3 regions of the Shewanella inventionis genome follow, and region 1 is predicted to be linked to each of the others. Evidence: predicted binding sites of a transcription regulator. Region 1 holds the regulator's gene; each other region holds the start of a gene.
The links. The regulator LexA, encoded in region 1, represses DNA repair genes until DNA is damaged. The targets are predictions, from matches to a motif close to TACTGTATNNNNATACAGTA.
Positions count from the first base shown of each region.

Region 2: the regulator LexA is predicted to act here: its motif matches at 1,564-1,583, upstream of K8B83_RS10295 (DNA topoisomerase III).
Region 3: the regulator LexA is predicted to act here: its motif matches at 5,586-5,605, upstream of recA (recombinase RecA).

Region 1 covers NZ_CP082926.1:114,881-125,151, reverse strand. Annotated here, with positions in the region: gene K8B83_RS00605 (cytochrome c oxidase subunit 3) at 1-623, opposite strand, end outside; gene K8B83_RS00600 (cytochrome c oxidase assembly protein) at 620-1,183, opposite strand; gene ctaD (cytochrome c oxidase subunit I) at 1,185-2,780, opposite strand; gene coxB (cytochrome c oxidase subunit II) at 2,791-4,371, opposite strand; gene K8B83_RS00585 (cell division inhibitor SulA) at 4,765-5,271, opposite strand; gene lexA (transcriptional repressor LexA) at 5,268-5,882, opposite strand; gene plsB (glycerol-3-phosphate 1-O-acyltransferase PlsB) at 6,147-8,570, shown strand; gene mtr (tryptophan permease) at 8,570-9,826, shown strand; gene K8B83_RS00565 (VOC family protein) at 9,932-10,271, shown strand, end outside.
Region 2 covers NZ_CP082926.1:2,292,017-2,302,287, reverse strand. Annotated here, with positions in the region: gene K8B83_RS10295 (DNA topoisomerase III) at 1-1,507, opposite strand, end outside; gene K8B83_RS10290 (tRNA (adenine(22)-N(1))-methyltransferase) at 1,679-2,389, shown strand; gene K8B83_RS10285 (hypothetical protein) at 2,540-2,959, opposite strand; gene K8B83_RS10280 (DUF3240 family protein) at 3,057-3,362, opposite strand; gene K8B83_RS10275 (efflux RND transporter permease subunit) at 3,359-6,412, opposite strand; gene K8B83_RS10270 (efflux RND transporter periplasmic adaptor subunit) at 6,414-7,445, opposite strand; gene K8B83_RS10265 (metal transporter) at 7,442-8,683, opposite strand; gene K8B83_RS10260 (helix-turn-helix transcriptional regulator) at 8,871-9,368, shown strand; gene purF (amidophosphoribosyltransferase) at 9,608-10,271, opposite strand, start outside.
Region 3 covers NZ_CP082926.1:1,863,303-1,873,573, forward strand. Annotated here, with positions in the region: gene surE (5'/3'-nucleotidase SurE) at 1-34, shown strand, start outside; gene K8B83_RS08425 (protein-L-isoaspartate(D-aspartate) O-methyltransferase) at 31-666, shown strand; gene K8B83_RS08430 (peptidoglycan DD-metalloendopeptidase family protein) at 768-1,700, shown strand; gene rpoS (RNA polymerase sigma factor RpoS) at 1,778-2,749, shown strand; gene mutS (DNA mismatch repair protein MutS) at 2,836-5,412, opposite strand; gene recA (recombinase RecA) at 5,699-6,763, shown strand; gene alaS (alanine--tRNA ligase) at 7,438-10,062, shown strand.

The DNA of each region.
Region 1 (10,271 bases):
TCTTCTACCTGTAAGGCAAGAAACGCCGCGCCTAGTATCACCGTTAAACTGAGCCAAATAATTAATGGTTTACGCTTGGCTTTTTCTAAACTGACATGTGCAAAGTGTAAGGTGACTGAAGATGTCAGTAAGATAATGGTGTTAATGAGTGGTAAGCCTGTCCATGGCATGGCTTCGGTTGTGGTGCCATCTGGGGTTTTAAGTAGCGGCCATGCGGCTTCAAATGCTGGCCATAATACTTCCTGGGTCATGGCATTGTTTGACGCGCCACCTAACCAGGGTACTGAAATCATACGTGCATAGAATAAAGCGCCAAAAAATGCGCCGAAAAACATTATCTCAGAAAAAATAAACCAGCTCATGCCTTGTCTAAACGACCGGTCCATTTGTGGTGAGTATAAGCCTGCCATTGACTCGTCAATGACAGTTTTAAACCAGCCAAATATCATGAAAATTATCACTGCAATACCGGCTAATAATATGTAACCGCCAGAGGTTTTTTCAGTGGCTAGTTGTTGAATATAATTACCCGCGCCAAAGGCAATTAAAAATAAACCAATGGCGCCAATAATAGGCCAACCACTTTGGGCTGGTACGTAATAAGTTTGATGCTTTGTTGTCATCTTGCTGCTCCTTGCTTTGCCGATACCGCTTGTTTGTCGGTGATATCGTAAAGGGTATAAGAGAGAGTCAAAGTATTAATGGACGCGGGTAAATCAGCGTCCACATAAAATATCAGTGGTAGTTCAGCGCTTGCGTCAGCGGCGAGAGGTTGTTGATTAAAGCAAAAGCACTCTGTTTTGTTAAAATATGCCGCGCCTTGACCAGGCGAAACCGATGGAATTGCCTGGCCAATAATATTTTTTGCCGACAGGTTTTTAACTTCAAATTTAGCATGGGTTAGCTCACCAGGGTGAACGGTGATTTGGTTCACTTTAGGCGAAAATTCCCATGGCATACCCGATTGCACCTGGGTAACAAATTCAATGGTCACTGTGCGTTTTTTATCAACAACTACCGAGTCATAAGTGCTGGCGCTATTTTGGGTTTTGCCGTTAATTCCCAAGGTGTCGCACAGCACGTCATAAAGCGGTACCAAGGCAAAACCAAACCCAAACATGCCTATAGAACCTAAAATAAGCATGGTGAGTAATTTACGGTTTGATTTTTGCGTTGGGCTCATATCACTTAATCTCCGGTGGGGTAGTAAATGAGTGATAAGGCGCAGGGCTAGGAATTGACCATTCTAAGCCATCGGCGGCTTGCCAAGGATTGTCTCCCGCAGGCTTACCACCCTTAATGCACTTAAGAACGACCGCTAGAAAGATCAATTGTGATAAGCCAAAAGCAAAGCCGCCTATGGAGACAATTTGATTAACGTCAGCAAATTGAATCGCATAGTCAGGTATACGGCGTGGCATTCCGGCTAAACCTAAAAAGTGCATCGGGAAAAACAACACATTTACCGATATTACCGAGCACCAAAAGTGCCATTTTCCTAAGGTTTCGCTGTACATATTGCCAGTCCATTTTGGCAGCCAGTAATACGCTGCTGCCATAATGGAGAAAATGGCACCCGTCACCAGTACATAATGGAAATGAGCTACCACAAAATAGGTGTCATGGTATTGGAAATCCGCCGGGGTAATGGCGAGCATCAATCCAGAAAACCCACCAATAGTGAATAAAATGATAAAGGCGACAGCAAATAACATTGGAGTTTCAAAGGTCATAGAGCCTCGCCACATTGTGGCAACCCAGTTAAACACTTTTACCCCTGTCGGCACCGCTATGAGCATGGTGCAATACATGAAAAACAGCTCAGCAAATACCGGCATACCGGTAGTAAACATATGGTGTGCCCAAACCAAAAATGACAAAATAGCAATACTTGCAGTTGCATAAACCATTGACGAATAGCCAAATAATGGCTTACGACTAAAGGTAGGTACAATTGCTGAGATAATGCCAAAAGACGGCAAAATCATGATGTACACTTCTGGGTGCCCAAAGAACCAAAAAATATGTTGGAACATCACAGGATCGCCACCACCTGCAGCATCAAAAAAGCTAGTACCAAAAAACTTATCGGTCAGTACCATGGTTACGACACCTGCAAGTACTGGCATTACGGCAATGAGTAAAAATGCCGTGATTAACCAGGTCCATACAAATAGTGGTAGTTTCATCCATGTCATGCCGGGCGCGCGCATATTGACAATGGTAACCACCACGTTAATTGCGCCCATAATTGAGCTAATACCCATAATATGGATAGAAAAGACAAATAATGCTGTTGAATCAGGGCTGTAAGTCGTTGATAACGGTGCGTAGAATGTCCAGCCAAAGTTGGGGCCGCCGCCTTCCATAAATAATGAAGCCAGCAATATGGTGAAGGCGAAAGGTAAAATCCAAAAGCTCCAGTTATTCATTCGCGGCAGTGCCATATCAGGGGCACCAATCATCATAGGAATTAACCAGTTGGCTAAACCGGTAAAGGCCGGCATAACGGCTCCAAACACCATAATTAATCCATGAACCGTAGTCATTTGATTAAAAAAGTTTGGTTCAACTAACTGTAATCCGGGTTGAAATAGTTCGGCGCGTATGACCATAGCCATGGCACCACCGGTTAAAAACATAATGAAACTAAACCATAAATACAGAGTGCCTATGTCTTTGTGGTTAGTGGTTAGTACCCAGCGCATAAGCCCTTTAGGGGCACCGTGGTGATGCTCATCATGCGCATTGTCGAGTGTATCGTGCGTTGTTGTGCTCATTGGTTTTCCCCTACTGTCCATGGCTTGCGACATCGGCAGGTTGCACTGCCTCGCCAGAATTATTACCCCATGCATTACGCTCATAGGTAATCACCGCAGCCATTTGTTGAGGGCTGAGCTGACTACTAAATGCCTGCATTGCAGTGCCCGGTTTACCGTGCATAACAATATCGATATGCCCGCTAACCGGTCCTGTTATTAAAGGACTGCCAATGAGTGAGGGGAAAGCGCCAGGTAAACCTGCGCCAGTAGGTTGGTGACACGCTGCACAGGTTGTAGCATAAACTTGTTCACCTTCTGCCATGAGCTGTTCCATGGTGAGAGTGGGTAAGTCTTTTGGCTCTACCACTTGCGCTATCACTTCTTCGGCCTGGTTGACTGTTTCGGTTAGCGCATCAGTGACAGAATTAGTAACCGCAGTTGCCGTGTCGGCGACCTGTGTTGTAACAGGCTCAGACACCGCCGCACCACTATTTAAAAATTGGCCAACATCTGCTGTTTGCACGGCATCGCCACTGTTATTACCCCACGCATTACGCTCATAGGTAATAACTGCGGCAATTTCTTGTGCAGATAGCTGTTTGGCAAAGGCTTGCATTGCTGTACCGGGTTTACCGTTGATCACTATATCAAGGTGACCTTGCACAGGGCCTTTAATCATTGGGCTACCAATAAGTGATGGAAATACACCAGGAAGGCCTGCTCCATTAGGTTGGTGACACGCTGCACAGCGGGCAAGGTATACTTGCTCACCTTGCTGATTTAATTCTGCAAGTGATAAGGTTTGTGACATGGAGGCAGCCGCTGCTGCGGCTTCGGTTTCGGCAAGTTGTTTTTGTTCTACTAGCCAGTTTTCAAAGTCCGCTTCAGACAGTGCATTAACCACAATGGGCATAAACCCATGGTCTTTGCCGCACAGTTCTGCACATTGGCCGCGGTAAATGCCGGGCTTGTCGATACGTGTCCAGGCTTCGTTAATAAAACCTGGGTTAGCGTCTTTTTTCACGGCAAATGCGGGCACCCACCAAGAGTGAATTACATCATCTGAAGTCATCAAAAAGCGGACTTTTCGGTTTATCGGCAACACTAATGGTTTATCTACTTCAAGTAGGTAATTTTCACCTTTGGTTTGGTCGCCATCGATTTGCTCTCTTGGCGTTGAAAGTGTGCTGTAAAATTCGATATCTTTATCGAAATAACTGTAATGCCATTTCCATTGCGACCCGGTAATTTTAATGGTCAGATCAGCATTGCTAGGATCTTCCATTGCAATTAAGGTTTTGGTGGCAGGAATTGCCATCGCAATTAAGATGATAAATGGAATGACTGTCCAGGCAATTTCTACTTTAGTACTTTCGTGAAAATTGGCCGCAACAGCGCCTTTTGATTTGCGGTGATAGATCATTGAGTAAATCATGATCCCAAATACCACTAACCCAATTGCACAACAGATATATAAAATAGTCATATGGAGGTCGTAAACCCTACCACTGATATCTGTCACACCTTGAGTCATGTTGAGGGGCATTTCTGCTGCCCCTAACGGGAGTGCTAACAGCACTACCAATAAACAATACCACCTTTGCTTCACAAGACTTCTCCTCTGCTAATTGCAAACCGCAATTACAAAGAAGAGTCACACAGTAAGTCTCTGCTCTATGCAAACTCTTCGATTCCCAAAAAAGTTTGATGACTTCAAAGTACACTGGTGGTTGTAGACATTTAAGCCTATGCATTTATTGTTAGCTGAACACCACACCTGTACCTACGACTGAACTAATCAATTTATGTTGACGTGTTCCCATCGATGGCTATTGTGTCGGCCAATACACGTCATATTAAGGATAGACAATGTTTCATCCTTGTTAACAACATTACTTGTAGATCAAACTTTGATCAAGATCACTTTGTTCGCTAATCGTCTGAAAAAATGTAAAAAAAAGCCCTGAATTGAATGCAGGGCTTGGTGTTTATGGGTTCGTTGTTAATGAAATGCTGAAAAATTACTTGAAGCTGTTGTCATCGAAGGATTAACCATTTGGTGCTTTTCTTGTGAGTGAGTATTCACATCTTCGATTACAACTCCTAATGCTCGGGCACTTTTAGCAACGATTTCTAAACGGCGGCTGTCACGGGCATCTAATGAGCTGGTCCAGGTTATAACCGCACTTGACGTGCCACTGGTTAGCGCTTTTTCCATGGCCCATAAGGTTTCGACTTCATCTTTAGTGTGCACTAATAAAATACGGTCCATTCTTACGCCAGCGCTAGCAAGCATATGCTTATAGCCAATGTGTGGTGGACTAATGAGTACAATCCAGCGTCCTTGTTGGCTCAAGCTAGCTAATTGGCTGCACAACTGACCCAATTCAGACTCACCTTGAGTCACGGTTTGTAATGTTTGAATGGTTTGGCTGCCGTACATATCAGCTTCGGTTAAATCGACCCATAAGCCTGGGTGGCGTGGGGCTGTGCCCATTAGTTTATTCATAACCAATCTCCATTACGGATAACGCCAACTGCAAGCCCTTCAATGGTTAGGCTTTGGCAACTTAAGTCTACTTTAATTGGGTTATAGGCTTCGTTTTCAGCATGTAGATACACCACATTGCCTTTTTTCTCGAAACGTTTAACCGTAACATCGTCTTCAACGCGGGCCACAACAACCTGGCCATTTCGTGCTTGCTGCATTTTATGTACGGCCAGTAAATCACCTTCTAAAATGCCAATATCTTTCATACTGTCACCACGAACCCGTAATAAAAAATCAGCGGCAGGTTTAAACATGCTTGGGTCAACTTGATAATATTGCTCAACATGTTCTTGCGCTAAAATAGGCTCGCCTGCAGCCACTTGGCCAATAAGCGGTAAGCCAGATTCTTGTTCGTCTTCTTGGGGTAATCTGATCCCCCTAGAAGTGCCAGGCATGATCTCGATAAAGCCTTTTTTGGCTAATGCTTTTAAATGCTCTTCGGCAGCATTTGCACTTTTAAACCCAAGACGGTTGGCAATTTCAGCGCGAGTCGGTGGCATACCGGTTTCGGCGATATTGTTTTTAATTAGGTCTAAAATTTCTGCTTGGCGTGGCGTTAACGGTCTCATGATGATTCCTGTCTTTTTATACAGTGACTGTCATTATATACAGTGTTTTTGTTCGCGCAAGTATTAACCAACTGTTTTTTATTCTTTGCTAGCAGTTATGCTGTTATCCATATGTTTTGTAAGTGTTTTATTGGTTTTATTATTTGAGAACTGTCATTGGCGATAGTTCACAAAGTAAAGATAAAACAGCCAGATAGTGTAACAAGGGTGGTTTCTGGTATCCTATGCAGCAATATTACAGTGGCTTATATTGCGAAATTAACCATGTCAAAACCAAATTCAATATTTTTACGGACATTAAAATGGGTGCAAAAATGGATGGTGCATACCATTGTTGTGCCGCATGACCCATTTGATGATCTTAATTTAGACCCGACTAAGCCACTGGTTTATGTCATGAAAACAGAGTCAATTAGTGATGCTGCGGCTTTAAGCGAAATCACCGAAGGCTTTGGTATGCCTAGCCCATATGAGCCTTTAATCGTCGATGGATTAAAAGTACCGCGTATTGTTTGCCTTGAGGGACGTAAACCTCTTTTTGGCAAACGCGAAAGTGGCGAAAAGTTTATCAATTGTTTTATCAGCTTACTGGCACTTCATCGTCAGCGTCCGGATTTAGACATTCAGCTGGTGCCTGTTAGCTTATATTGGGGGCGCACACCCGGCAAAGAAGACGACAGCATGAAAGCGGCTGTTTTTGAGCGTGAAAGCCCTACGTGGTTACGTAAATGGCTAATGATTTTGTTTTTAGGTCGCCATAACTTTGTGCAGTTTTCTAATGCATTATCATTGCGTTATATGGCCGATGAACATGGTTCCGATAAGCGTATAGCTCATAAGCTCACCCGAGTTGCTCGGGTGCATTTTAGTCGCCAACGTAAAGTGATGACCGGCCCGCAATTACCCAATAGACAGATGTTTTTTGCTTCGTTACTTAAGTCGGATTCAATTAAAAAAGCCATTGAAGAAGAAGCTGTTAGTAAAAAAGTGTCGCCAGAAAAAGCGCGCGAAACAGCCATTGAGTATTTAGATGAAATTGCCGCAGATTATTCTGACAGCTTAGTCCGTATTGCAGAACGCTTTTTAACTTGGTTGTGGAACAAATTATACAGTGGTATCAACATTAAAGGTGCTGAACAAATTCGTCAGCTCCATCATGATGGCCATGAAATTGTCTACGTGCCTTGTCATCGTAGTCACATGGACTACTTATTACTGTCATACATTTTGTATTACCAGGGCATGGTGCCACCGCATATTGCAGCGGGGATTAATCTAAACTTTTGGCCTGCTGGCCCTATGTTCCGCCGAGGTGGGGCGTTTTTTATTCGTCGCAGCTTTAATGGTAATAAGCTTTACACCGCAGTATTTCGTGAATATTTGGACCAATTATTTGCTAAAGGTTACTCGGTTGAATACTTCACCGAAGGTGGCCGTTCGCGTACTGGGCGTTTACTTGCGCCTAAAACCGGCATGTTAGCCATGACCATCAATAGCGTACTGCGCGGAATTGAACGCCCTGTAACCCTAGTGCCTGTGTATTTAGGGTATGACCATGTTATGGAAGTGGCAACCTATCACAAAGAGCTCAGCGGTAAGAAAAAGCAAAAAGAGTCTGTTTGGCAAGTGTTTGGCGCTATTCGTAAATTAGGTAATTTTGGCCAAGGTTATGTTAATTTTGGTGAGCCTATTAACTTACAAAATTTTTTAAACCAACAAGCACCAGATTGGCGTGAAGAAGTGGCCAACGACCCCGAGCAAAAACCAACCTGGTTTACACCGTCTGTTAATTTGCTGGCTAATCGCGTGATGACCAATATTAACGGGGCTGCTGCTGCCAGTTCAGTTACCTTAACCAGCTTAGTGTTGCTTGCTTCTGAGCGTAATGCATTAGAGCGCAGCTTGTTAGAGCGTCAATTAGATTTGTATTTAGCATTGCTTAAAGCAGTACCTTATACCAATTATGCTTCGGTTGCCGAAGGCGATGGTAAAACCATTGTTGATCATTGTTTATCGCTCAATAAGTTTGTTAGCACCAAAGATGCGATTGGTGAGATTATTTCTGTTGATGAAAAAATTGCCATCACCATGAGCTATTATCGTAACAATATCATTCATTTAATGGCTGTGCCGTCATTGGTCGCTAGCTGTTTGGTGCAATATGATATTTGCGACCGTAATACAATACATGCCGTTGTTAAGGACTTTTATCCTTTACTTAAAGCTGAGTTATTTATGGGTATTGAAGATGTGCAGCAACATGTCGACAGTATTTTAGACTTTATGGTGGACCAAGGTTTACTCAGTGGCGACACGCAATTTGAAGTCAATCCCAACTACACTGCGCAATTATTATTAATGGCTGAAACCATCAGTGAAACGTTACAGCGTTATGCCATTATCTTTAACTTACTGGCAATTAAGCCTGATTTAGAGCGCTCAGAACTCGAAACCGACAGCCACTTATTGGCCCAGCGTTTAGGTGCATTGCATGGTATTACTGCGCCAGAGTTTTACGATAAAAAACTCTACAATACCCTAAGCGTTAAGCTTAAAGAATTAGGGTATCTATGCAGTGTTGAACACCGCGCAGAAGTGATTCGAATTCGTGATCATGCTAATCAATTATTAAGCTCAGCAGTTAGACAAACCATTGTTGATAGTGTGCACGCGGAGCATGGACAATAATGGCTAATCATATGAATGCGGCAAAGCACCGTCCACAAAGTAAATCTTTATTGGGCGGCGCCATGATTATTGCCGGTACGACTGTAGGTGCAGGCATGTTTTCACTGCCGGTTGTGGGTGCTGGCATGTGGTTTGGTTATTCTATGGCCATGCTACTAGGTGTTTGGTTTTGCATGTTAATGTCGGGATTATTATTACTTGAAGCTAACTTGCATTTTGAGCCCGGCGCCAGTTTTGATACGTTAACCCGTGAAACATTAGGCCAATTTTGGCGAGTGATTAACGGCGTATCCATTGCGTTTGTATTGTACATTTTAACCTACGCCTACATCAGTGGTGGTGGTTCAATCGTTAATCATAGCTTGTCAGCGCTTGGTGTAACTTTACCTCAAAGTGTTGCTGGTTTAGTCTTTGCTGCTGTGTTGGCGTTTATCGTTTTAATTAGCACTAAAGCGGTTGACCGTATTACCACCATTATGCTCGGTGGTATGGTGATTACCTTCTTTTTAGCGATTGGCAATTTACTGATTGAAATCGATACCACTAAATTACTTTCGCCAGATGGTGAAACCCGTTATCTACCGTATTTATTTGCTGCAATCCCTTTTGGATTAGCCAGCTTTGGTTATCACGGTAATGTGCCGAGTCTAGTGAAATATTACGGTAAAGATGCCAGCACCATAGTTAAAGCACTGCTAGTTGGCACGTCTATCGCCTTAGTTATCTATGTATGTTGGCTTATCGCGACCATGGGAAATATTCCTCGTGGTCAATTTACCGATGTTATTGCTAAAGGTGGCAATATTGGCGTGTTGGTTGAGGCGTTGTCAGGGGCGATGGCGAGTCAATGGTTAAATAGCATGCTGACCTTATTTGCTAACCTAGCGGTAGCGTCATCATTTTTAGGGGTCACCTTAGGGTTATTTGACTACCTGGCTGATTTATTTGGCTTTGATGATTCTCGTGCTGGGCGAATGAAAACCGCTGCAATCACGTTTATACCGCCAACGATTTTAGGTTTGTTATTTCCAAATGGTTTTATTATCGCCATTGGGTTTGCCGCACTAGCCGCAACGGTTTGGGCCGTGATTGTGCCAGCGTTATTAGCGTATAAAGTGCGTCAATTGTATCCTGACTCTACAGGTTTTAAAGTGCCTGGTGGTACGCCATTAATCGTTGTCGTTGTGCTGTTTGGTATTATCACTGCAACCTGCCATCTATTGGCTATGGCTGATATTCTGCCGGTATTTAAATAATCTGATTTAATAGCACATTATTTTTAAAGCCTTCGTTTGAAGGCTTTTTGCTTTTTGGGTGATATCAACTTAACTTATAAGCATCACAGTCACAGGATAACTACAATGAAAGTACAACAATATCAACAAGGACAACCATGCTGGCTTGAGCTGGCGACACACGATTGGGCAGCAGGTAAAGCGTTTTACCAAGCGCTATTTGGTTGGGTCGCAGACGATATGCCTATGCCAGAAGGTCACTACACTATGTTGCAAATAGATGGTGATGATATTGGTGCCATGTATCCCATGCCAGACAATATGAAATCCTTGCCGACACACTGGACAGTATACTTTGCTGTTGATGATGTCTCTGTATCGGCTGAGTTGGTCAAAAAAGGCGGCGGGCAAGTGATAGCTGGGCCACACGCCGTTGGTGATGCAGGCTCTATGGCGTTATGTACCG
Region 2 (10,271 bases), 2.2 Mb from region 1:
AATGTTTTGGCGCTTGAGTCATTTTTTCTAATAACTCACCACGCTCACATTGCAGTATTTGCCCCTTAACCAGTGGAGGCAACGACTGAGCATTGTCGTCGTGCTCATCTTCATTGCTATTTGAATCGTTTTGGTTGTTAGCTGCTCGCTTAAATAGCTGTTTCCAACCTAGGGTTTTATCTTGGCGTGCTTTAGTCGTAAATAAGCCACCCTCAATGGTCACTTCAACAGCGGTTTCGGCATACACATAAGCGGGGTAAAACTGAGCTAAATATTGCCTCGCTACATGTTGGTACAACTTGGCTTCATTGCTTGATAATGCTGATAAATTCGCCACTTTTTCGGTAGGTACAATGGCATGGTGCGCATCGACCTTACTGTCATCCCATGCTTTAGATTTAAGCTTGGCATTAGGCCCATCGCAGCCTTCAACTAACCCAGCCGCGCCTTTAAGCACTGCATCTAACACTTTGGGGGCTAATGCATGTTGCTCTTTAGGTAAATAACGACTGTCAGAACGTGGGTAAGTAATTAATTTATGCCGCTCATATAAACTCTGGCAAGTGTCGAGCACCTCTTTAGCAGACAAACCAAAACGTTTGGCAGCATCAATTTGCAGCGCCGATAAACTGTATGGCAGTGGCGGATTTTGGCGTTTATCTTTGGCTTCAAGCTTAGTGACTTCAGCTGGTTTACCGGATATACGCGAAACAACGTTTTCAGCCAGGCCTTTGGCTAATACTCTGCCATCTTCATCCATATAAGGCTGGCAGGCTTCGCTCGGTTGCCATTTGGCAGTAAATCCTTGTTGTTGATCTGTCAGTAAATGGGCTATCACCTCGTAAAATGCTTTTGGGGTAAAATTGGCGATTTCATCATCGCGGCGCACCACTAATCCCAATACAGGCGTTTGCACTCGGCCAACCGACAGCACACCCTGATAGCCCACTTTACGCCCTTGAATAGTATAAGCACGTGTCATATTCATGCCATATAACCAATCGGCGCGGCTGCGCGCCAATGCAGAGGTTGATAATGGCACAAACTCGCGATTGCTACGCAGTTGCCCTAATGCACGCTTTACTGCTTGCGGGTTTAAATCGCTAATTAATAAGCGCTGAACTTGATTGAGTTTATCGCCTTTTACGCCTAAATAAGCTATCACTTCGTCTACCAGCAGTTGCCCTTCACGATCTGGATCGCCGGCATTGATAATCGATGACGCTTGCTTAACTAACTTGCGCAGTACCGTTAATTGACTTCGAGTTTTGGGCTTTGGCTGTAGCTTCCAGGTTTGTGGCACAATAGGCAAATGCTCAAGCTTCCACGATTTAAAGGCATCGTCATAGGCATCTGGCTCAGCTTGCTCAAGCAAATGGCCAATACACCAAGACACACAATCGCCGTTGGCGGCAGTAATAAAGCCATCGCCTTTTTTATGAGGCTTAGGTAACACATCGGCAATGGCTCTACCTAAACTGGGTTTTTCAGCAATATATAAAATCATAATCCATCATTTTATGGCTAGTATCATTACAGAGCCCGCAGGCATGAAAGCACGTTTACTGTATAAAATTACAGTATAGATTACCTGTAAATTTATCTTGCTGCAAATTGCATAGTATTAACCTCAAAAATCATTACAATGCGGGTTTTATTTTTATAAACGATTTGCACAATGAAACTTGGCCTGCGCTTAACCCAACTTAATGACATGATCCCAACAGGCTATTTGCACATTTGGGATTGTTGCTGCGATCATGGCTTATTAGGCGCTGCGTTATTATCAAGACAGGCTTCACCGACAATACATTTTGTCGATATTGTGCCAAACTTGATGCAGCAATTAGAAGATAAGTTACAACGTTTTTATCCACGCCAACCAATTCCCCAATGGCATGTACATTGTATCGATGTCGCAAAACTTCCCTTGTCAGATTATTCAGAAAGCCCACTCGTTGTTATCGCTGGCGTGGGTGGAGATTTGATGATCGAGCTAGTTAATTCAATTTGCCTGCAAAATCCTCAGCTACATATCGATTTTTTACTCTGTCCTGTGCACCACCAGTACGAATTACGCCAACATCTGATCAAGCTTGAATGCCGTTTAATTGATGAAAAATTGATTGAAGAGAATCGCCGATTTTATGAAATACTCTATATCAGACGTGATCCCAAACTCCCTGTGAATGTTGCTAATGATTCGCTTACAGACATTGACCCTATAGGCAATGTAATTTGGCAAGCGAGTGATGCTGCACAGCAAGACATTGCTATGAGATATTTAGCTAAAACGATTGCGCACTACAGTCGCATCAATCAATCTCGTTCAGGAAACACCTCTCAAGCACTAAAAGAGTATCAACAGGTACACATCGCTTTAAAATAATGCCTAAAACGCTTTAATTGGCAGTCCATTTCTTGATATGTAATGTATCAAGGACGCTACGCCGTAAATGACAAGGAAGGACTTAGTCCTGCAATAAAGAGCTGGGGCCTCAATCAGCAACATCTCAGGAATAGCGTAATTACAGTATGACTACCCATGTAATTTTCTATGTAAAATATTGTACTTCGGTTTTTTAGTAGAAGGCCGTGGATAGGTGTCATCATTTAAGGTTATCGTTGCTTCACCAAGGCTTATTGGGCCACCATTAAGCTGACTTTTCCATCTAACAAGATATTTAGCTGGAGGTAATTTAGGAAGATTAAAATAAAAAATAGTCCCAGGATCTTTTGGCACTTGAACATCTAAGTTTAGTAAATAACCATCATTATTTCTAATGACTATTGAATGCAAAGTCACACTACTTTCAAACGTTACCTTCAAAGATCGCGTAGGCTCGATAGTAAACTCAATAGTCGCATCGTTATTATTCACAAAAAGCTCACCAGCACATACATTATTTGATACCAGCAAAGCGAAAAAGATCATGGTTAGGCAACGATAAATTCTCATTTCAATTTCCTTTCTTATAACTAAACTTAATGAGTTGACTGCATGGGCCAAACACAGCAACTATTTCCTTTATCGACTTAGCACTTTTCTTTTGCGGCTAGCACAAAGTGCCAGTATGAATGATTGGTGTAATCCAATATCGACACGGATTATGTTTACAAACCGCAGACAAGGCATCTAATAAGGCATCTTGATGAGCAACAGGATGCATAATTTCAAATTTACAAAACTCTCTGTACCCTTCAACTTGCTCTTTGATATTAAAATGGCTGTGTTCACGGCTAAAACCGCAAATATTACCTAGGCTAAAACCAGATAAAAACTCAAGTTCAATCAAGGTATCAACGATGTCGTCCTTAATATCATTTTGAGCGATCAGCACTAACAATTGCTCCGTGATCATTGACGTTTCTCCAGCCAGTAATAAAGGATTGGTAACAAATAAAGGGTTGTAATGGTTGATGTTAGTAAACCGCCAATAACAACAATAGCTAATGGCTTTTGGATTTCAGCACCTGGGCCCGATGCAAACACCAATGGCATTAAGCCAAACATGGCTGTCGTGGCGGTCATCAATATCGGTCGTAAACGTCTTGCTGCACCTTGCTCGACTCTCGCCAATAAACTGCTAAAAACATGCTTGGTCTGCTCGTAATAACTCACCATCACCACACCGTTAAGTACCGCAACGCCGAGTAATGCAATAAAACCAACCGAAGCAGGCACGGATAAATACTCACCCGAAACATACAAACTCACGATCCCGCCCATCATGGCAAAGGGGACGTTAGCCAAAATCAAGCCCGCTTTAGCAAGCGAACCAAAAGTGGTAAACAAAATGAGAGTAATAAGCGCAATGGCGACGGGAATAACCAGTAGTAAGTTATTAGTGGCACGTTGTTGATTTTCAAACTCGCCACCAAAACTGACACTGTAACCGCTAGGTAACTTAACCTCAGCGTCAATTTTCGCATTGAGTTCTTCAACAAAACTCACTATATCTCGGCCTTGCACGTTGGTCGTAATCACCGAGAAACGATCACCTTGTTCGCGTTCAATTAAAATAGGGCCTTCTTTATAGGTTAATTTAGCGATATCGGTAAGACGTTTTAATGAATTATCAGGCATCACCAACAACTCATTCTGCAACTCATTAATACTACTCAACCCGCCTTGATTATTGGCAATTAGTACTGGGGTACGCTTTTTACCTTGCAGCACTTCGGTCACAATAACACCTTCCAGTTGGCTTTTTAAATACCGCGAAAACTCCATGGTGCTCATGCCAAAGCCTCGAGCCAGCTCATTATCTAGGGTTAAGTTAATAAATGGACTGCCTTCAATCATGGCCATTTTCACATCGATACTGCCACTAGTGTCACTGACAAGTTGCTCAATTTGTGCCGTTAATTGCCCAAGTGTATCAATATCAGTGCCAAAGACTTTAATGGCCACATCACCAATACTGCCAGTAAGCATTTCAGAGACGCGCATCTGAATAGGTTGAGTAAAATTAAAATTTACTCCTGGAAAATTAAGCAGTTCAGTGCGAATAGCATCAATCAGTTGCGTCTTGTCAGCAAAGCGCCACTCGTCTCGCGGGGCTAGTACCAAAAATACATCGGTTTCATTTAGCCCCATAGGATCTAAACCAATCTCATCAGAACCGGTTCGAGCAACCATTTGTTTAATTTCTGGCACCTTATCAAGCAAGGTAATTTGAATTTGCTTGTCAATAGCAATCGATGCTTCAAGCGAAATAGAAGGTGATTTTTCTAGCTGTAAAATAATATCGCCTTCATCCAATGTCGGCATAAAGGTTTTACCTACAAGACTAAATAGCCCTAAACTAACCACTAACAGAGTAAACGACACGATGATAAACGGCTTTTTATGGGTAAACGTCTTTTTTAAACTGCTCAAATAAGCCGCTTTTAGTTTCTCTATCGCTTTAGGCTCTTGTGCTGACTTTTCGTTAACCAGATAAGAGGCAATGACAGGAATAACCGTAAGGGACAGCACCAATGCCGATAACATGGCAAAGACAATCGTGACAGCCACGGGCGTAAACAATTTGCCCTCTAAGCCGGTTAATGTCAGTAAGGGAGAAAACACAATCATCACAATGACAGTGCCTGATACAACTGGAATAGCCACATCTTTAGTCGCACGATAAATAAGGTGTAAACGCGGCAAACGTTGCTTAGTCGCAATAAGATTAACCATGTTCTCAACCACTACCACAGATGAATCAACCAACATACCAATCGCGATGACCAAGCCACCTAGACTCATCAAATTTGCTGACAGATTAAATAAATCCATCATCAAAAACGTCATTAATGCCGCAAGAGGCAAAGACAATGACACAACTAAAGCGGCCCTGACATTACCTAAAAACAGAGCTAGTAATACAATCACTAACAACACGGCTTCAAATAACGCACTTGAAATGGTATCAATTGCAGTATTAATTAAATTAGCACGATCATAAAAAACGTTAAGCTCACTGCCTTCAGGCAATGAAGTATTAATTTGCGCTAACTTTGCTTTAATATTGGTGACTACTTGGGCAGTGTTGGAATCTTTAAGTGCAATAATTAAGGCTTCAGCCGCTTCTTCACCGTCTTTTGATACGGCGCCATAGCGGGCTAAATGGCCGATCTGTACGTCAGCTAGATCTATCAAGCGATAAACTTGCGCATCATCCGCCTTAATCACTAACTGTTTTAGCTCATCAATATCATCAATTCGCCCCTCTGAACGCACAATAATAGTATCAGTACCAATGGTTAATTTACCGGCTCCTTCATTATGATTATTGTCAGTAATCGCCTGTTGCAAATCCGCAAAGCTGACGCCAGCGGCAGCCATGGCAGAAGGATTAGGACTAATACTAAAACTTTTGGCATAGCCGCCTAAAATATTCACATCCGCCACACCAGCAACGGTACGCAATAAGGGTCTGACTTCCCATTCCAGCAACTGCCGACGTTCCATTAACGATAAGTTAGGGTTTTCAAGTGTAAACATAAAGATTTCACTTAACGGCGTACTCATTGGTGCCACACCACCAGAGACACCTTCAGGAAAACTATCCCATACCGCCGCTAGTCGCTCGCTGACCTGCTGCCTAGCCCAATAGATATCAGTTCCTTCAGTAAAATCTAAGGTAATATCACTAATTGCATACTTAGTGGTGGAGCGTAAAATGGCTTGATTTGGGATCCCTAAAAGCTCTGTTTCAATCGGTACAGTAATTTGCGCTTCAATTTCTTCAGGCGTCATGCCAGGTGCTTTTAAAATAATCTTAACTTGCGTAGGCGAAATATCAGGAAAGGCATCAAGAGGAATATTAAACCAGGCACGAGTACCCGCTAACATTAAAATCAACGCTACAATCAGCACAAACAAGCGCTGAGTTAACGAAAAACGGATCACAGAAGCGAGCATATTATTCGCCTCCTAAACCAAGCAATATACCTTTCACTGCCGCGACAGATTGAGACAACACTTTAATTTGACTCAAATCTTGATCACTCGCGACAATATAATCATCTGCAGTAGAGCCTAATACATCGATACTCAATAAAGACAATGCTTGGTCTTTTTGGGTAAAAACCTGGCTTTCCTGTTGCCAAGTAAACACACTAATTTTTGGCACCAAATACACGGCTTTTTGATATTCAGGTATCACAGTAATTTGTTGCCCTAAGAGTAAATTACACGTTTGTGGTACAGGGGTAGACCAAGCTGTTAAAAATACCCCATCAGCAATTGCAGACACTTCATCAATGGCAATATGACATTGATGAATGTTCACCGCAGATAACGAAGTTGACTGACTCATAGGCACACTTACTTTCACCCGAATGCTCTCGGTAGGAATAAGCGAGAATAGTTGCACTCCAGCACTGTAGGGGCTATTTAGATAATTAAGATTAACAATGCCCGCCACAGGAGCCATGACCACCAACGACTCAGTGTCTGCATTAATGCTTTGTACCATCTCCATAAAGTGCTGCATATGTTCGTATTCAAGGTGAGCACTAAAGTAATCTTGGCTGATCTCGCGCCACTTATCAGAGCCAATGCTGCCATTTTTTAGTAAAGGCAGATTACGGTCATAACGCTGTTTAGCTAGATCGTATAAGCTTTTAGCCGCCTCTATTTGAGCTAAAAAATGAAACACTTCTGGTCCAGTTAATCTGACAATGGCTTGGTCTTTGGTGACAACTTGCCCCTGCCCCACTAAAAACGTGACTTGCTGAATATTTTCAGGCGCCATAACCCAATAATCGTTACCGGGTAAACGAGCTATTTGTGCAGGAAGAGGACTACCTTCATAACTGGCCACTTTTTTAGGCGACATATAACTCACGTCTAAGTGACCTAACTCACTAAGAGATATGGTTTCAGCACTAACAAACGCCGATGATAAACCGATTGTGATACATAAAAGGCTGGCGCCAAATTTGGTCATCATAATGAAATCCCTAAAGCTTGCAGTTGCTGAGAATGAAGTTGTTGCTGGGCCACTTGGTTAAGAACTAAACGCGATTCGGTATCTAATGCATCCATATAACGGCGTAACCAAATTTCATAACCCATTTGGTTTTGGTCTTTTACCTTGGCTAAATCTTCAGTGATGGTGCGACTCAGTGACACCCCTCGTTGTAACAAGGCCTGCTGTTTTTTGAGATTATGCTGCTGTGATAACAGCTTTTGTGATTGGTTTTTGAGTTCCAGATACAACCTTTCGCTATTGATGCGTTGATCTTGATAATCTTTCTGCCAAACCGACAACTCACGTTGAGATAAAGCAGAACCAAAACCGAGTGGAATACTGATCCCAACACCTAAATGCTGGTCGTTAGCGAGATCACCAGCCGTTTCCTTTGCGGTTAATGACACTGTCCACGGATCTTGTTCACCCGCTTGCTGGCTTGTCATCATGACGTCTTGAAACTGCTGTTGCAGCGACTGTAATTGCCACAAAGGATGCTGCATCAATACCACATCGGCATCATGAGTAGATTGCACGTCTAATTCAGCCATATTATGGCCGTTTTCTTCAATATTCACGGGGATCTCACTCAAACCAGTGAGTGATTGAAATAATGCCATTGCTTCGTCTTGTTGCTGTTTTAATTCAATCTGTGCTAAATCAATATCCACGCGTTCACGATCTAATAGCAATAAATTGACTTTGGGAAACTCACCCGCATTAGACAGTTGTTTTTGCTGAACATATAACTTTTCTAATAGTGATGCTTTACGTTGCAGTTGGTTAGACTTAACGAAAGCAATGCGGTGATCCCACATGCTTTGTCTAAGTAAACCAGATAAATATAATTTTTGAAGAGCTACCTGTTGCTCAAGCAGAGAGCTGGTTAACCGTTTTAATTGGTTATCGCTTTGGTGCAAACTAAAAGATTTGATGGGTAAGTTAAGTGATACTTCTTGTTCATAAATGTTACTATTATCCAGTTCGCCTAGGTAACTTAAACTAATGCTCGGCAAACCCGTCAACCAAGTCGAACTGCTCAATTGTACTGAGCGATTATCATTGAGCGGCATGGCATTAAAGGTGGTCTTGTTTAGTCGCGATTGACTTAACTGCAACAGTGGTGCCAGGTCATTGCTTGTTGCGCCATAGCTATAAGAGCTAATCGCTAACGCAACAATAAGACATATTTTGATACTAAACTTCACGGCAGACATATGTGATTTCACTAACCCAAAAGATATAATTAGACTATTATCTTTAAGTAGAGAACACATGGGGAATATGTATCATAAATGCCACTATAGTACATATGTACCATAATTTAAGTTTATGATTTTAATACGTAATCACTTACCCTTTTTAGTCTTATTTACGTAACACACTCATTTTTGGACAGCTGTCATGAGAAAAGATGTATTCATTATTATACTGCTACTGCTAATCACCTTGTTTAAGTTGTTCGATATATTTGCCGATTTTCAACTGGACATTCCCTCTTGGCACATTGCCCAAGAAGCCATGCTAGTATTGTTAACGATTGCAGCGAGTATTTTTTTAGGTTATGACCTGATCCGCAGTTCTCGTCAAGTCAAAGCACTCAAATCGAAACTTAAAAAAGCGGATAAAGAAATCGATCACATGTCATCACAAATGCGTTCAGCAAGACAAGAATACAGCGTAACAATCGCAGCACAATTCGATGCATGGCAGTTTACAAAAAGTGAACAACAAGTCGCTTTATTACTGTTGAAAGGCCTCAGCTTTAAAGAAATTGCCGAGGTACGACTCACCAAAGAAAAAACAGTCCGCCAACAAGCATCAACAATTTACAGCAAAGCACAAGTTGATGGCCGCCACACTCTATGCGCCTGGTTTATGGAAGATTTTATTCAAGAGTAATACTTACTAAGCTCGAAAATATTTAGGTCTCAGCTTAAGTATATTACAGGGTAAATAACATAGTAGTCAGCATCATAATTTTAGCTTTTACCCTTAATCTTCATTATGCGCGCATGCTTAGCTCCCGGTATAAATTCCTTATTGGGAAGGATCCATTTTTGACTTAATGATTTAAAACCCATAAAAAAACCAGCATTTGCATGCTGGTTTTTTCTTAACATAAAGCGCTTAAAACAAACTTATGGATGACACTCGTTGTGCATTTCTAAGTTTGTGCCTATGTCTTTATTACGATTCGCTTTTGCATCGTCGTTACGTAACTGAGTTAAATGATCTAGGTAAGATTGATTAACATCGTTTGTAATGTAATGCCCATCAAATACCGAGGTTTCAAAACGTTTAATGTCTGGGTTTTCCATTCTTACAGCTTCAACTAAGTCTGTTAAATCCTGGAATATAATCCCATCAGCACCAATAATTTTTGCAATTTCATCGGCGTCACGACCATGTGCAATCAGCTCATTTGATGTTGGCATGTCGATGCCGTACACGTTAGGGAAGCGGATTTCTGGCGCTGCTGAAGCAAAATACACTTTTTTAGCACCTGCTTCGCGGGCCATCTCGATGATCTGCTCAGACGTGGTACCACGTACAATTGAGTCATCTACAAGTAATACGTTTTTACCTTTAAACTCGGTATTAATCGCGTTTAACTTACGACGTACAGATTTTTTACGCTCTTGCTGACCCGGCATAATAAAGGTACGGCCAATATAACGGTTTTTTACAAAACCCTGGCGGTAAGGTAAATCCATGCAACGGGCAATCTCAAGTGCGATATCGCAAGAGGTTTCTGGAATAGGAATAACCACGTCAATATCATGATCTTCCCATTCTTTTTTG
Region 3 (10,271 bases), 1.7 Mb from region 1:
ACACGGATTAGCTGAGTGGGTAACAAAAATATGACTAGGGTAGCTTCAACATCAGCAATAAACTTGGCAAAAAAGTTGTCTGATGCAGGGATCCGCCACCCAGCGGTATTGCACGCAGTTGCGAATACACCGCGTGAGTTATTTCTTGACGACGCCCTAGCTCACAAAGCATATGAAAACACCGCACTTCCAATTGGGCAGGGGCAAACGATTTCCCAGCCATATATTGTTGCGCGTATGACCGAGCTTTTACTACAACATAATCCGCAAAAAGTACTCGAAATTGGTACCGGTTCTGGTTACCAAGCTGCTGTGTTGGCATCAATTATTCCGCAGTTGTTTACTATTGAACGCATTAAAGCATTGCAAATCCAGGCTAGACAACGACTTAAACGACTCGATTTGCACAATGTTTCATTTAAGTACGGTGATGGTTGGCAAGGTTGGTCTAACCGAGGCCCATTTGACGGTATTATGGTTACAGCTGCCGCGGCGTCGGTCCCGCAAGCTTTACTTGAGCAACTTGCTGATAAAGGGGTGCTGATCATTCCGGTTGGAGAAGACACCCAACAACTGCTAAAAATTACTCGAATAGGGACTCAATTCCATTCAGAGATAATAGAGGCTGTTAAATTTGTACCATTAATCAATGGTGAATTAGCCTAAAATACATGACTTCTGCTTCATGTAAGTCTGCGCAATATAGATTATCGTGTAGAATAACGTTTGTTTGTATTTTCCCTGTGTATTTTCCTTAAGGACATTGTTTGATGAATAGCGGTTGGCCAAATGGTTTGGTCTTAGCAATCATGCTCACAGGATGTAGCTTTCAAGCTGAACGTCCTGCGCCGGTTGAAAGTTTATCATCAAAAAATCACGGTCCTCGCTACCACAAAGGTTCGCTTAACACTCATCAATATAGAGTAAAAAAGGGTGACACTCTTTACTCAATAGCTTGGGGAGCTGGGCGACATTTTATTGAACTTGCTCGAGACAATAACTTACAGGCACCATATACGATTTATCCTGGGCAAATTATTCATTTATCCAGCCCAAATCGTTCTGTAGCAACACAGGTTAATTCAGCCCAATCCAACAAGTCTAATGTACAAACTCAGGCTGTCACTCAACCTTATTCATCAGTTTCTAATCGTTCTGATTTAAAAATAATTAAGCCAGCTGTTAGCGAAAAGCCCCAGCCACTGGTCGTATCAGACAGAACGAAAAAAGATCTTGATCACAAAGTCGAGCCTGCGTATTCTGTAACAACTACCCAACAAAAAATTAACCAAAATGCAAGCGGACCAGTTGTTAACTTGCCACAGCAAGTTCAGCAATGGCACTGGCCAGTCAGAGGCCGAATCATTGGATATTTTTCGGTATCTGAGCAAGGTAATCAAGGAATTAAGATTGCTGGCAATCGCGGTGATGTCATAAAAGCCGCTGCAGATGGGAGAGTCGTATATGCGGGCAATGCGCTTCGGGGATATGGCAACTTAGTAATTATCAAACATAATGATGATTTTTTAAGTGCTTATGCTCATGCAGATACGATAACGGTTAAAGAAAAGCAATATGTTAGTGCAGGGCAAACAGTTGCAAAAATGGGCAGTACAGGGACAAACCAAGTGATGCTTCACTTTGAAGTGCGTTATCACGGTAAGTCAGTCAACCCATTACGATATCTACCTAAACAGTAATTGTTTAGCAATATAAATAACGGAGGATAAGCAGTGCAGTAGATTACATATCACATATTAGGTTTGGGAGAGCAATTATGAGCCGCAAAAACAGTACTGCTTCAGCAGAACAAATTGTCGATCTAGCTAAACAACCACAAGAGGTTGCAACCAAAAATGGCGATTTGGTACAGCAACTCGAAATTGAAGAAAAAGTCCAAGATGACTTACAAAAAAATCTCGATGCCACTCAATTATATTTAGGTGAAATTGGTTTTTCTCCGCTGCTTACTGCAGAAGAAGAAGTCTATTTTTCACGTAAAGCCCTCAAAGGCTGCGAAAAATCTCGCAACCGAATGATAGAAAGTAATTTACGTCTAGTCGTTAAAATTTCCAGAAGATACAACAATCGCGGATTAGCTTTGCTCGATCTTATTGAAGAGGGCAATTTAGGCCTGATAAGAGCGGTTGAAAAGTTTGACCCTGAACGCGGTTTCCGTTTCTCAACTTATGCTACATGGTGGATTAGGCAAACTATTGAACGTGCCATTATGAATCAGACTCGCACGATCCGACTTCCTATTCATGTGGTAAAAGAACTTAATGTTTACTTGCGCACAGCAAGGCAACTCGCGCAAAAACTTGATCATGAACCCACAGCTGAAGAAATTGCTGAAAAACTCGATGTGTCAACGGGCGACGTGAGTCGTATGCTGAAACTGAATGAGCGAATTACCTCTGTTGATTCACCCATTGGAGGCGACAATGAAAAAGCATTGTTGGATGTAATTGCCGACGACGATTCAGTTGGACCTGATCATAGAGTGCAAAACGAAGATTTATCTAACTCAATTGTAGGTTGGTTAAATGAACTCAACACCAAACAACGTGAAGTATTGGCAAGACGTTTTGGTTTATTAGGATATGTGCCATCAACACTAGAAAACGTCGGTGCTGAAATTGGGTTAACCCGTGAGCGTGTTCGTCAAATACAGGTTGAAGCATTAAAACGTTTAAAAGATTTATTGGGTTCTCAAGGGTTGTCAGTTGAAGCGCTTTTTAGAGACTAATACCCACTTAAATTTACATGAGTTTCTGATGCAATAAATAATAAAAGGACACAGTTAGTGTCCTTTTTATATGGTTAATTTTATGATTAATTTACTAGCTTTTTCAGTTCATACAATAGGTCTAATGCTTGCTTTGGGGTAAAGTCATCGGGGTTTATTCGTGCCAATTTATCCAGTGCAGGAGAGGTCTCAGGCATTGGCGTAAGTAAATTCATGCTTACTTGATGAGGTATGTGCTCGGTCGCAGTAATATCGCGGTTTTCGAGTTGATGCAATTTATGCTTGGCAGCGTTAATGACTTGATTCGGAACACCAGCCAAAGCCGCGACCTGTAAACCATAGCTTTTACTTGCTGCCCCTTCCTGTACTGCGTGCATAAATGCAATAGTATCATCGTGTTCAATGGCATCTAAATGAACATTAACCACCGCGGGCAATAATTCAGGCAGCTGGGTAAGTTCAAAATAATGAGTCGCAAATAACGTCAGAGCACTGACTTGCTTAGCAAGATATTCTGCAGCTGACCAAGCAAGCGATAAACCATCATAGGTTGAGGTTCCGCGGCCTATTTCATCCATTAATACCAAACTGTTTGCTGTGGCATTATGTAAAATATTAGCGGTTTCAGTCATTTCCACCATAAAGGTTGAACGACCTGACGCCAAGTCATCCGAGGCGCCGATACGGGTAAATATGCGATCTACCTCGCCAATTTTTGCCGAGCCAGCAGGCACAAAACAGCCGATATGAGCCATTAGAGTAATTAATGCCACTTGGCGCATGTAAGTCGACTTACCCCCCATGTTAGGGCCTGTAACTATCAGCATTTTTCGTGATGGCGACAAGTCTACAGGGTTAGCGATAAATGCAGATTGACTGACTTGCTCAACAACGGGGTGGCGGCCTGCATTAATATGGATCCCAATCTCATTGGTCATTTGCGGGCATTCATAATTGAGTGTTTGTGCACGTTCGGCAAAGTTACTCAATACATCTAACTGTGCTGCTGCGGTAGCAAAAGCTTGTAACTCATGCAGTTTAGGTAACAATAAATCGAACAGTTGCTCCCACAGTTGTTTCTCAAGTGCTAAGGCTTTACCTTGGCTTGAAAGGACTTTTTCCTCGTATTCTTTTAGCTCAGGAGTAATATAGCGCTCTGTACTTTTTAATGTTTGGCGACGCTGATAGCTCAACGGCACTCTATCAGCTTGTAAGCGGCTCACTTCTATGTAGTAACCATGCACTCGGTTATAGCCCACTTTTAATGTGCTTATACCGGTTTGTTGTTTTTCTCGGGCTTCAAGCTCAACTAAATAATCATTTGCACCTTCACTGAGTTTACGCCATTCATCTAACTCTTCGTGGTAACCCGTTTTTATTACCCCGCCATCTCTAATTAACATTGGAGGGTTATCTATAATGGCCCGTTCAAGCAGGTCATGTTGCTCAGGAAACTCGCCTAATTGGGTTGCTAATGTCATCATTTGTGGCTGTTGACATTGAGACAATGTTTGCTGAATTGACGGCAATAATGCTAACGCTTGCTTTAAACGTGAAAAATCCCTCGGCCTTGCACTGCGCAGTGCTAGGCGGGCCATAATGCGCTCAATATCGCCTAAACTTTTGAGTTGTTCATGAAGAGTATGGTAAAGGTCTTGTTCAATTAATTCATTTACAGCGCTATGGCGTGATTGAATTGCATGACGATCACGAAGTGGCTCATGGATCCAACGTTGTAACATGCGGCTACCCATTGGGGTTGCAGTATTGTCTAGCACCCAAGCCAGGGTATTCTCACGTCCACCAGATAGATTTTGTGTTAGCTCTAAATTACGGCGAGTAGCGGCATCTAAAATGATTGATTCAGACTGGTTAAATCGCACAATTGAATTAATGTGCGGTAGCGCCATTTTTTGGGTGTCTTTAACATACTGCATTAAGCAGCCTGCAGCTTGTAATGCTAAGCGAGCATCACTAATGCCAAAACCATGTAGATCTTTGGTGCCAAATTGATTAAGGAGTAAATTAACGCAGGTATCATAATCAAATTCCCACTCTGGACGGCGGCGTATTCCCTTCATATTGTTAATTAACAACATGTCGGTGAAATCTTCGCTGTACAGTAATTCAGCAGGATGAGTGCGCTGGAGTTCGGCTTCTAATGCTTCACGAGTTGGGAGTTCGGCGATGACAAATCGGCCCGATGAAATATCGAGAGTGGCATAGCCAAAGCCGGTTTTACCCTGGTAAAGTGCTGCAAGTAGATTGTCTTGCCTTTCCTGTAATAAGGCTTCATCTGTTAATGTACCAGGAGTAACAATACGTACAACTTGGCGCTCAACGGGACCTTTAGAGGTTGCCGGATCGCCAATTTGCTCACATATAGCCACTGATTGGCCAATTTGCACCAACTTAGCTAAATAACCTTCCACAGCATGATAAGGAATACCCGCCATAGGAATTGGATCACCGCCACTTTTACCGCGAGCGGTTAATGAAATGCCTAATAGTTCAGATGCTTTTTTTGCATCATCATAAAATAATTCGTAAAAATCACCCATACGATAAAAGAGCAACATGTCAGCATGAGCGGCTTTTAAGCTCAAATATTGTCGCATCATAGGGGTATGTTTTTCTAAATCACTGGTATCAATTGCAGTCATTATGGACATTTCACTTTTATCTATCTTGAGATGTGGTTCTTTATGGCGCTAATCTTAACAATTTTTATCATCGGGGTATCAACCAATTATTAATAAAAATTGATTGCTGGGTAAAATATTGATGTAAAAAGGCAAATTAACGCAACATAAAAAAAAATACCCACAGCACTTGATACTGTATGACTATACAGTATACTGGTGGACATATTGAGATGCGTTACAACATTTCACCTAAATACAAATTGCATTTTACTAAACGTATTGAATGCCTTAAGAGGGTTTTACAATGAAGGTTGATCCAAATAAAGAGAAAGCACTAGCCGCCGTTTTAGGCCAAATTGAAAAACAATTTGGTAAAGGCTCAATTATGAAATTGGGCGAAGATCGCACAATGGATGTTGAAACTATCTCTACCGGTTCACTTTCGTTAGACGTAGCGTTAGGCGCTGGTGGTTTACCAATGGGTCGTATCGTTGAAGTGTACGGACCAGAATCATCAGGTAAAACCACATTAACACTTGAAGTGATTGCAGCAGCTCAACGCCAAGGTAAAACCTGTGCCTTTATTGATGCAGAGCATGCATTAGATCCTATCTATGCTAAAAAGCTAGGCGTAGATATTGATAACCTACTTTGTTCACAGCCTGACACAGGTGAGCAAGCATTGGAAATTTGTGATGCGTTAACACGCTCTGGCGCAGTCGATGTCATTATTGTTGACTCAGTAGCTGCACTTACACCTAAAGCTGAAATTGAAGGCGAAATCGGTGACTCTCACATGGGCTTAGCGGCACGTATGATGAGCCAAGCAATGCGTAAACTTGCAGGTAACCTTAAGCAATCAAATACTTTGCTTATCTTCATTAACCAAATTCGTATGAAGATTGGTGTGATGTTTGGTAACCCAGAAACCACTACAGGTGGTAACGCGCTTAAGTTTTATGCCTCAGTACGTTTAGATATTCGCCGCACAGGTGCAGTAAAAGAAGGTGATGAAGTTGTTGGTAACGAAACTCGCGTTAAAGTCGTAAAAAACAAAATTGCAGCTCCTTTTAAACAAGCTGAATTCCAAATTTTATATGGTCAAGGCATTAACCGTACTGGTGAATTGGTTGATTTAGGTGTACAGCACAAAATTGTTGATAAAGCCGGTGCATGGTATAGCTACAAAGGTGAGAAAATTGGCCAGGGCCGTGCCAATGCGGGTAAATTCTTAACAGAAAATCCAGCTATTGCTGCTGAAATTGATGCAACATTACGTACCATGCTACTTGCAGGCGGTGCTGCTAGCGCGTCAAGTGCTGATGACGGCGATGAAAACATTGATTTTGAAACAGGCGAAGTTTTTTAAACTAGGTTATTAAGTTTTAAAAAGTGTTAAACCTAATTAAGTAAGTCGCGGTAGCAGGCATCTGCACCGCGATTTTTTATTTCTTCAGCAAACCTTAGGGTCTGTTGAACTTTGCTGTTTGAATTTTGTTCGAGTTAAAAACGTTTTAATCGAGACGAATGGATTGATGCCTAGTCATCTAAGCAATATCCATTCAACAAAGAGTAAAACGTTTTTAGCCGAACCTTTCAGGCAGCGTTTGTTGGCCATTTTTACTGCGTTATCTACTTTTTATGTAGAATAACTACACCTCAAAGTCTCTGCCTTGTATAAAAGACCAACAATTCGCTGCAAAAACAATCTTGAAAGATCAACAGACCCTCGGCTTGCTCTTATATCGTTAATTCACACCATGTCTAAACTCAGATAAGTTCTTACTGAGGTTGACCATCATCAGGTTGATTGGGTTTAAATACGTAATAATCAGTATAAATGAGTGAACAGAGGTTGCTGATTGGTATAACAACAAGCAGATTTCTGAACACATCAATCTTGGTTTTCAATCGATTTTGCTTCAAATCATAATCGGTTCGCTCGTCTCGCTTCTTTCGTTAAATTCAGTATATAATGCCTACATTTACTGGCTTGTTTGGCAAGCTGGATACTTATGTATTTTTCTACTTCAGGACCATTTCATGTTTCAGACTACAGCAGAGTTAAGAAGTGCTTTTTTAAAGTATTTTGAAGATAACGGACATCAGGTTGTTGATAGCAGCTCGCTCGTTCCCGCAAACGACCCAACACTGTTATTTACCAATGCAGGTATGAATCAGTTTAAAGATGTGTTCCTTGGTATGGATAAACGTAGCTACACTCGTGCCGTATCGTCACAACGCTGTGTGCGTGCCGGTGGTAAACACAATGACCTTGATAACGTGGGATATACCGCACGTCACCATACTTTTTTTGAAATGCTCGGTAACTTCAGTTTTGGCGATTATTTCAAAGAAGAAGCCATTCGTTTTGCTTGGACCTTTTTAACTGAAACCTTAAAGCTGCCTAAAGAGCGTTTATGCGTCACCATCTATGAAACTGATGATGAAGCTTATGACATTTGGACTCAAAAAATTGGTGTGCCAGCAGAAAGCATGATCCGCATTGGCGATAATAAAGGTGCTGCATTTGCCTCAGACAACTTCTGGCAAATGGGTGATACAGGACCATGTGGTCCATGTAGTGAAATTTTCTATGATCATGGCGATCACATTTGGGGCGGTCGCCCAGGTACTCCAGAAGAAGATGGCGATCGGTTTATTGAGATTTGGAACATCGTATTTATGCAATATAACCGTCAAGCAGACGGTGAAATGTTACCACTTCCTAAGCCGTCAGTTGATACCGGTATGGGTATTGAACGTATTGCAGCCATTATGCAAGGCGTACATTCAAACTACGAAATCGATATTTTTAAGCAATTAATTGCTAAAGCGGCTGACGTTATCGGTGTGTCTGATTTAGAAAACAAATCATTACGTGTAATAGCTGACCATATTCGTTCATGTGCGTTTTTAGTTGCCGATGGTGTGATGCCATCTAACGAAGGTCGTGGTTATGTGCTGCGTCGTATTATCCGCCGTGCCGTGCGTCATGGTAACAAGTTAGGGGCTACAGAAGCCTTTTTCTATAAATTAGTACCAACGCTGATTGACGTGATGGGTGATGCTGCAAACGGCTTAAAAGCCATGCAAGCGATAGTAGAAAAAGCATTAAAAGCTGAAGAAGATCAATTTGCTCGTACCTTAGAGCGTGGCCTTGTTATTTTAGATGGTGCATTAAACAGCCTTAAAGGTGACACGCTAGATGGTGAAACAGTATTTAAACTGTATGACACTTACGGCTTCCCTGTCGACTTAACTGCTGACGTTTGTCGCGAGCGTGATATCAATGTCGATGAAGCCGGTTTTGAAGCTGCAATGGCCGAGCAAAGAAGCCGGGCACAAGCCGCGGGTAACTTTGGTGCAGACTATAATAGCAATTTAATTATTGATGCTGAAACTGCGTTCTGTGGCTACACTGAGCTAAGTGGTGAGTCGACAATAACCGGTTTATATGTTGATGGTAAAGCGGTCGACACCGTCACTGCAGGTCAAAAAGCCATAGTGGTGTTAGCTAATACCCCATTTTATGCTGAGTCAGGCGGTCAAGTTGGTGACCAAGGGGTATTATCTGCACAAGGTATCGAGTTTGCAGTAAACGACACACAAAAGTTTGGTCAGGCTACAGGGCATCAAGGTGAATTGATTCAAGGCCAATTAGTGGTTGGGCAGACCTTGTCAGCACAAGTGGACAAAAAATTACGCCACCGTACTCAGCTAAACCATTCTGTGACTCATTTATTGCATGCAGCGTTGCGTAAGGTATTAGGCGCGCATGTGACGCAAAAAGGCTCGTTAGTAAACCCAGAGCGTTTACGTTTTGACTTTTCACATTTTGAAGCGGTAAAACCTGCTGAGTTAAAAGCCGTTGAAGAATTAGTTAACACACAAATTCGCCGCAATCATCAGTTAAAGACAGCTGAAATGGCTATCGATGAAGCAAAAGAAAAGGGTGCGATGGCACTCTTTGGTGAAAAATATGATGATCAAGTCCGTGTGGTAACAATGGGTGATTTCTCTATCGAATTATGTGGTGGAACGCACGTTGGACGTACGGGTGATATTGGTTTATTCAAAATTACCACTGAAGGTGGTATTGCTGCCGGTGTTCGTCGAATTGAAGCCGTAACGGGTGCAGCAGCTATTGCTTACGTTGCTCAGCAGCAAGCCATGTTAGATGAAGCCGCGCAATTACTAAAATCTGATAATGCGTCAGTCGTGGCTAAATTAAAAGCACAACTAGATAAAGTGAAGCAACTTGAAAAGGATTTATCGCAACTTAAAGATAAACTCGCGGCTGCAGCAAGTGCGGATATGGCCGGTGATGCTATTTATGTCAATGGTGTGAAAGTGCTGGTTAAAATGCTTGAAGGTGTCGATCCAGGTTCACTGCGTGGTTTACAAGATGAGTTAAAGCAAAAACTTAAATCGGCTATTATCGTACTGGGTACAGCAAAAGACGGTAAGGTAAATTTAATTGCTGGTGTAAGTAACGACTTAACCAAGCAAGTTAAAGCTGGTGAGTTGGTTGCTATGGTGGCCCAGCAAGTGGGCGGTAAGGGCGGTGGTCGTCCAGATATGGCGCAGGCGGGTGGTACTCAACCAGAGAACCTAGCAGCTGCTTTAGCGTCTGTTGAGCCTTGGATTGCTGAACGATTGAGCTAACCAATATGTAAATTTGCACGTTAATTGGCACTTAAGGCATAAAGTCTAAGATATTCAGCTTTATAACTTGAGTGCCATCAGTAGATTTGGCATAGTGAAGTAACTCACTAACAGTAAAAAGCGTAAAAGGGATTGCTTGGGTAAAATGGTGATTGCAAATTCGTGTGTTAACACAAGGTCTGTAACGTTTTACTCCTGTCGTTTTGTTA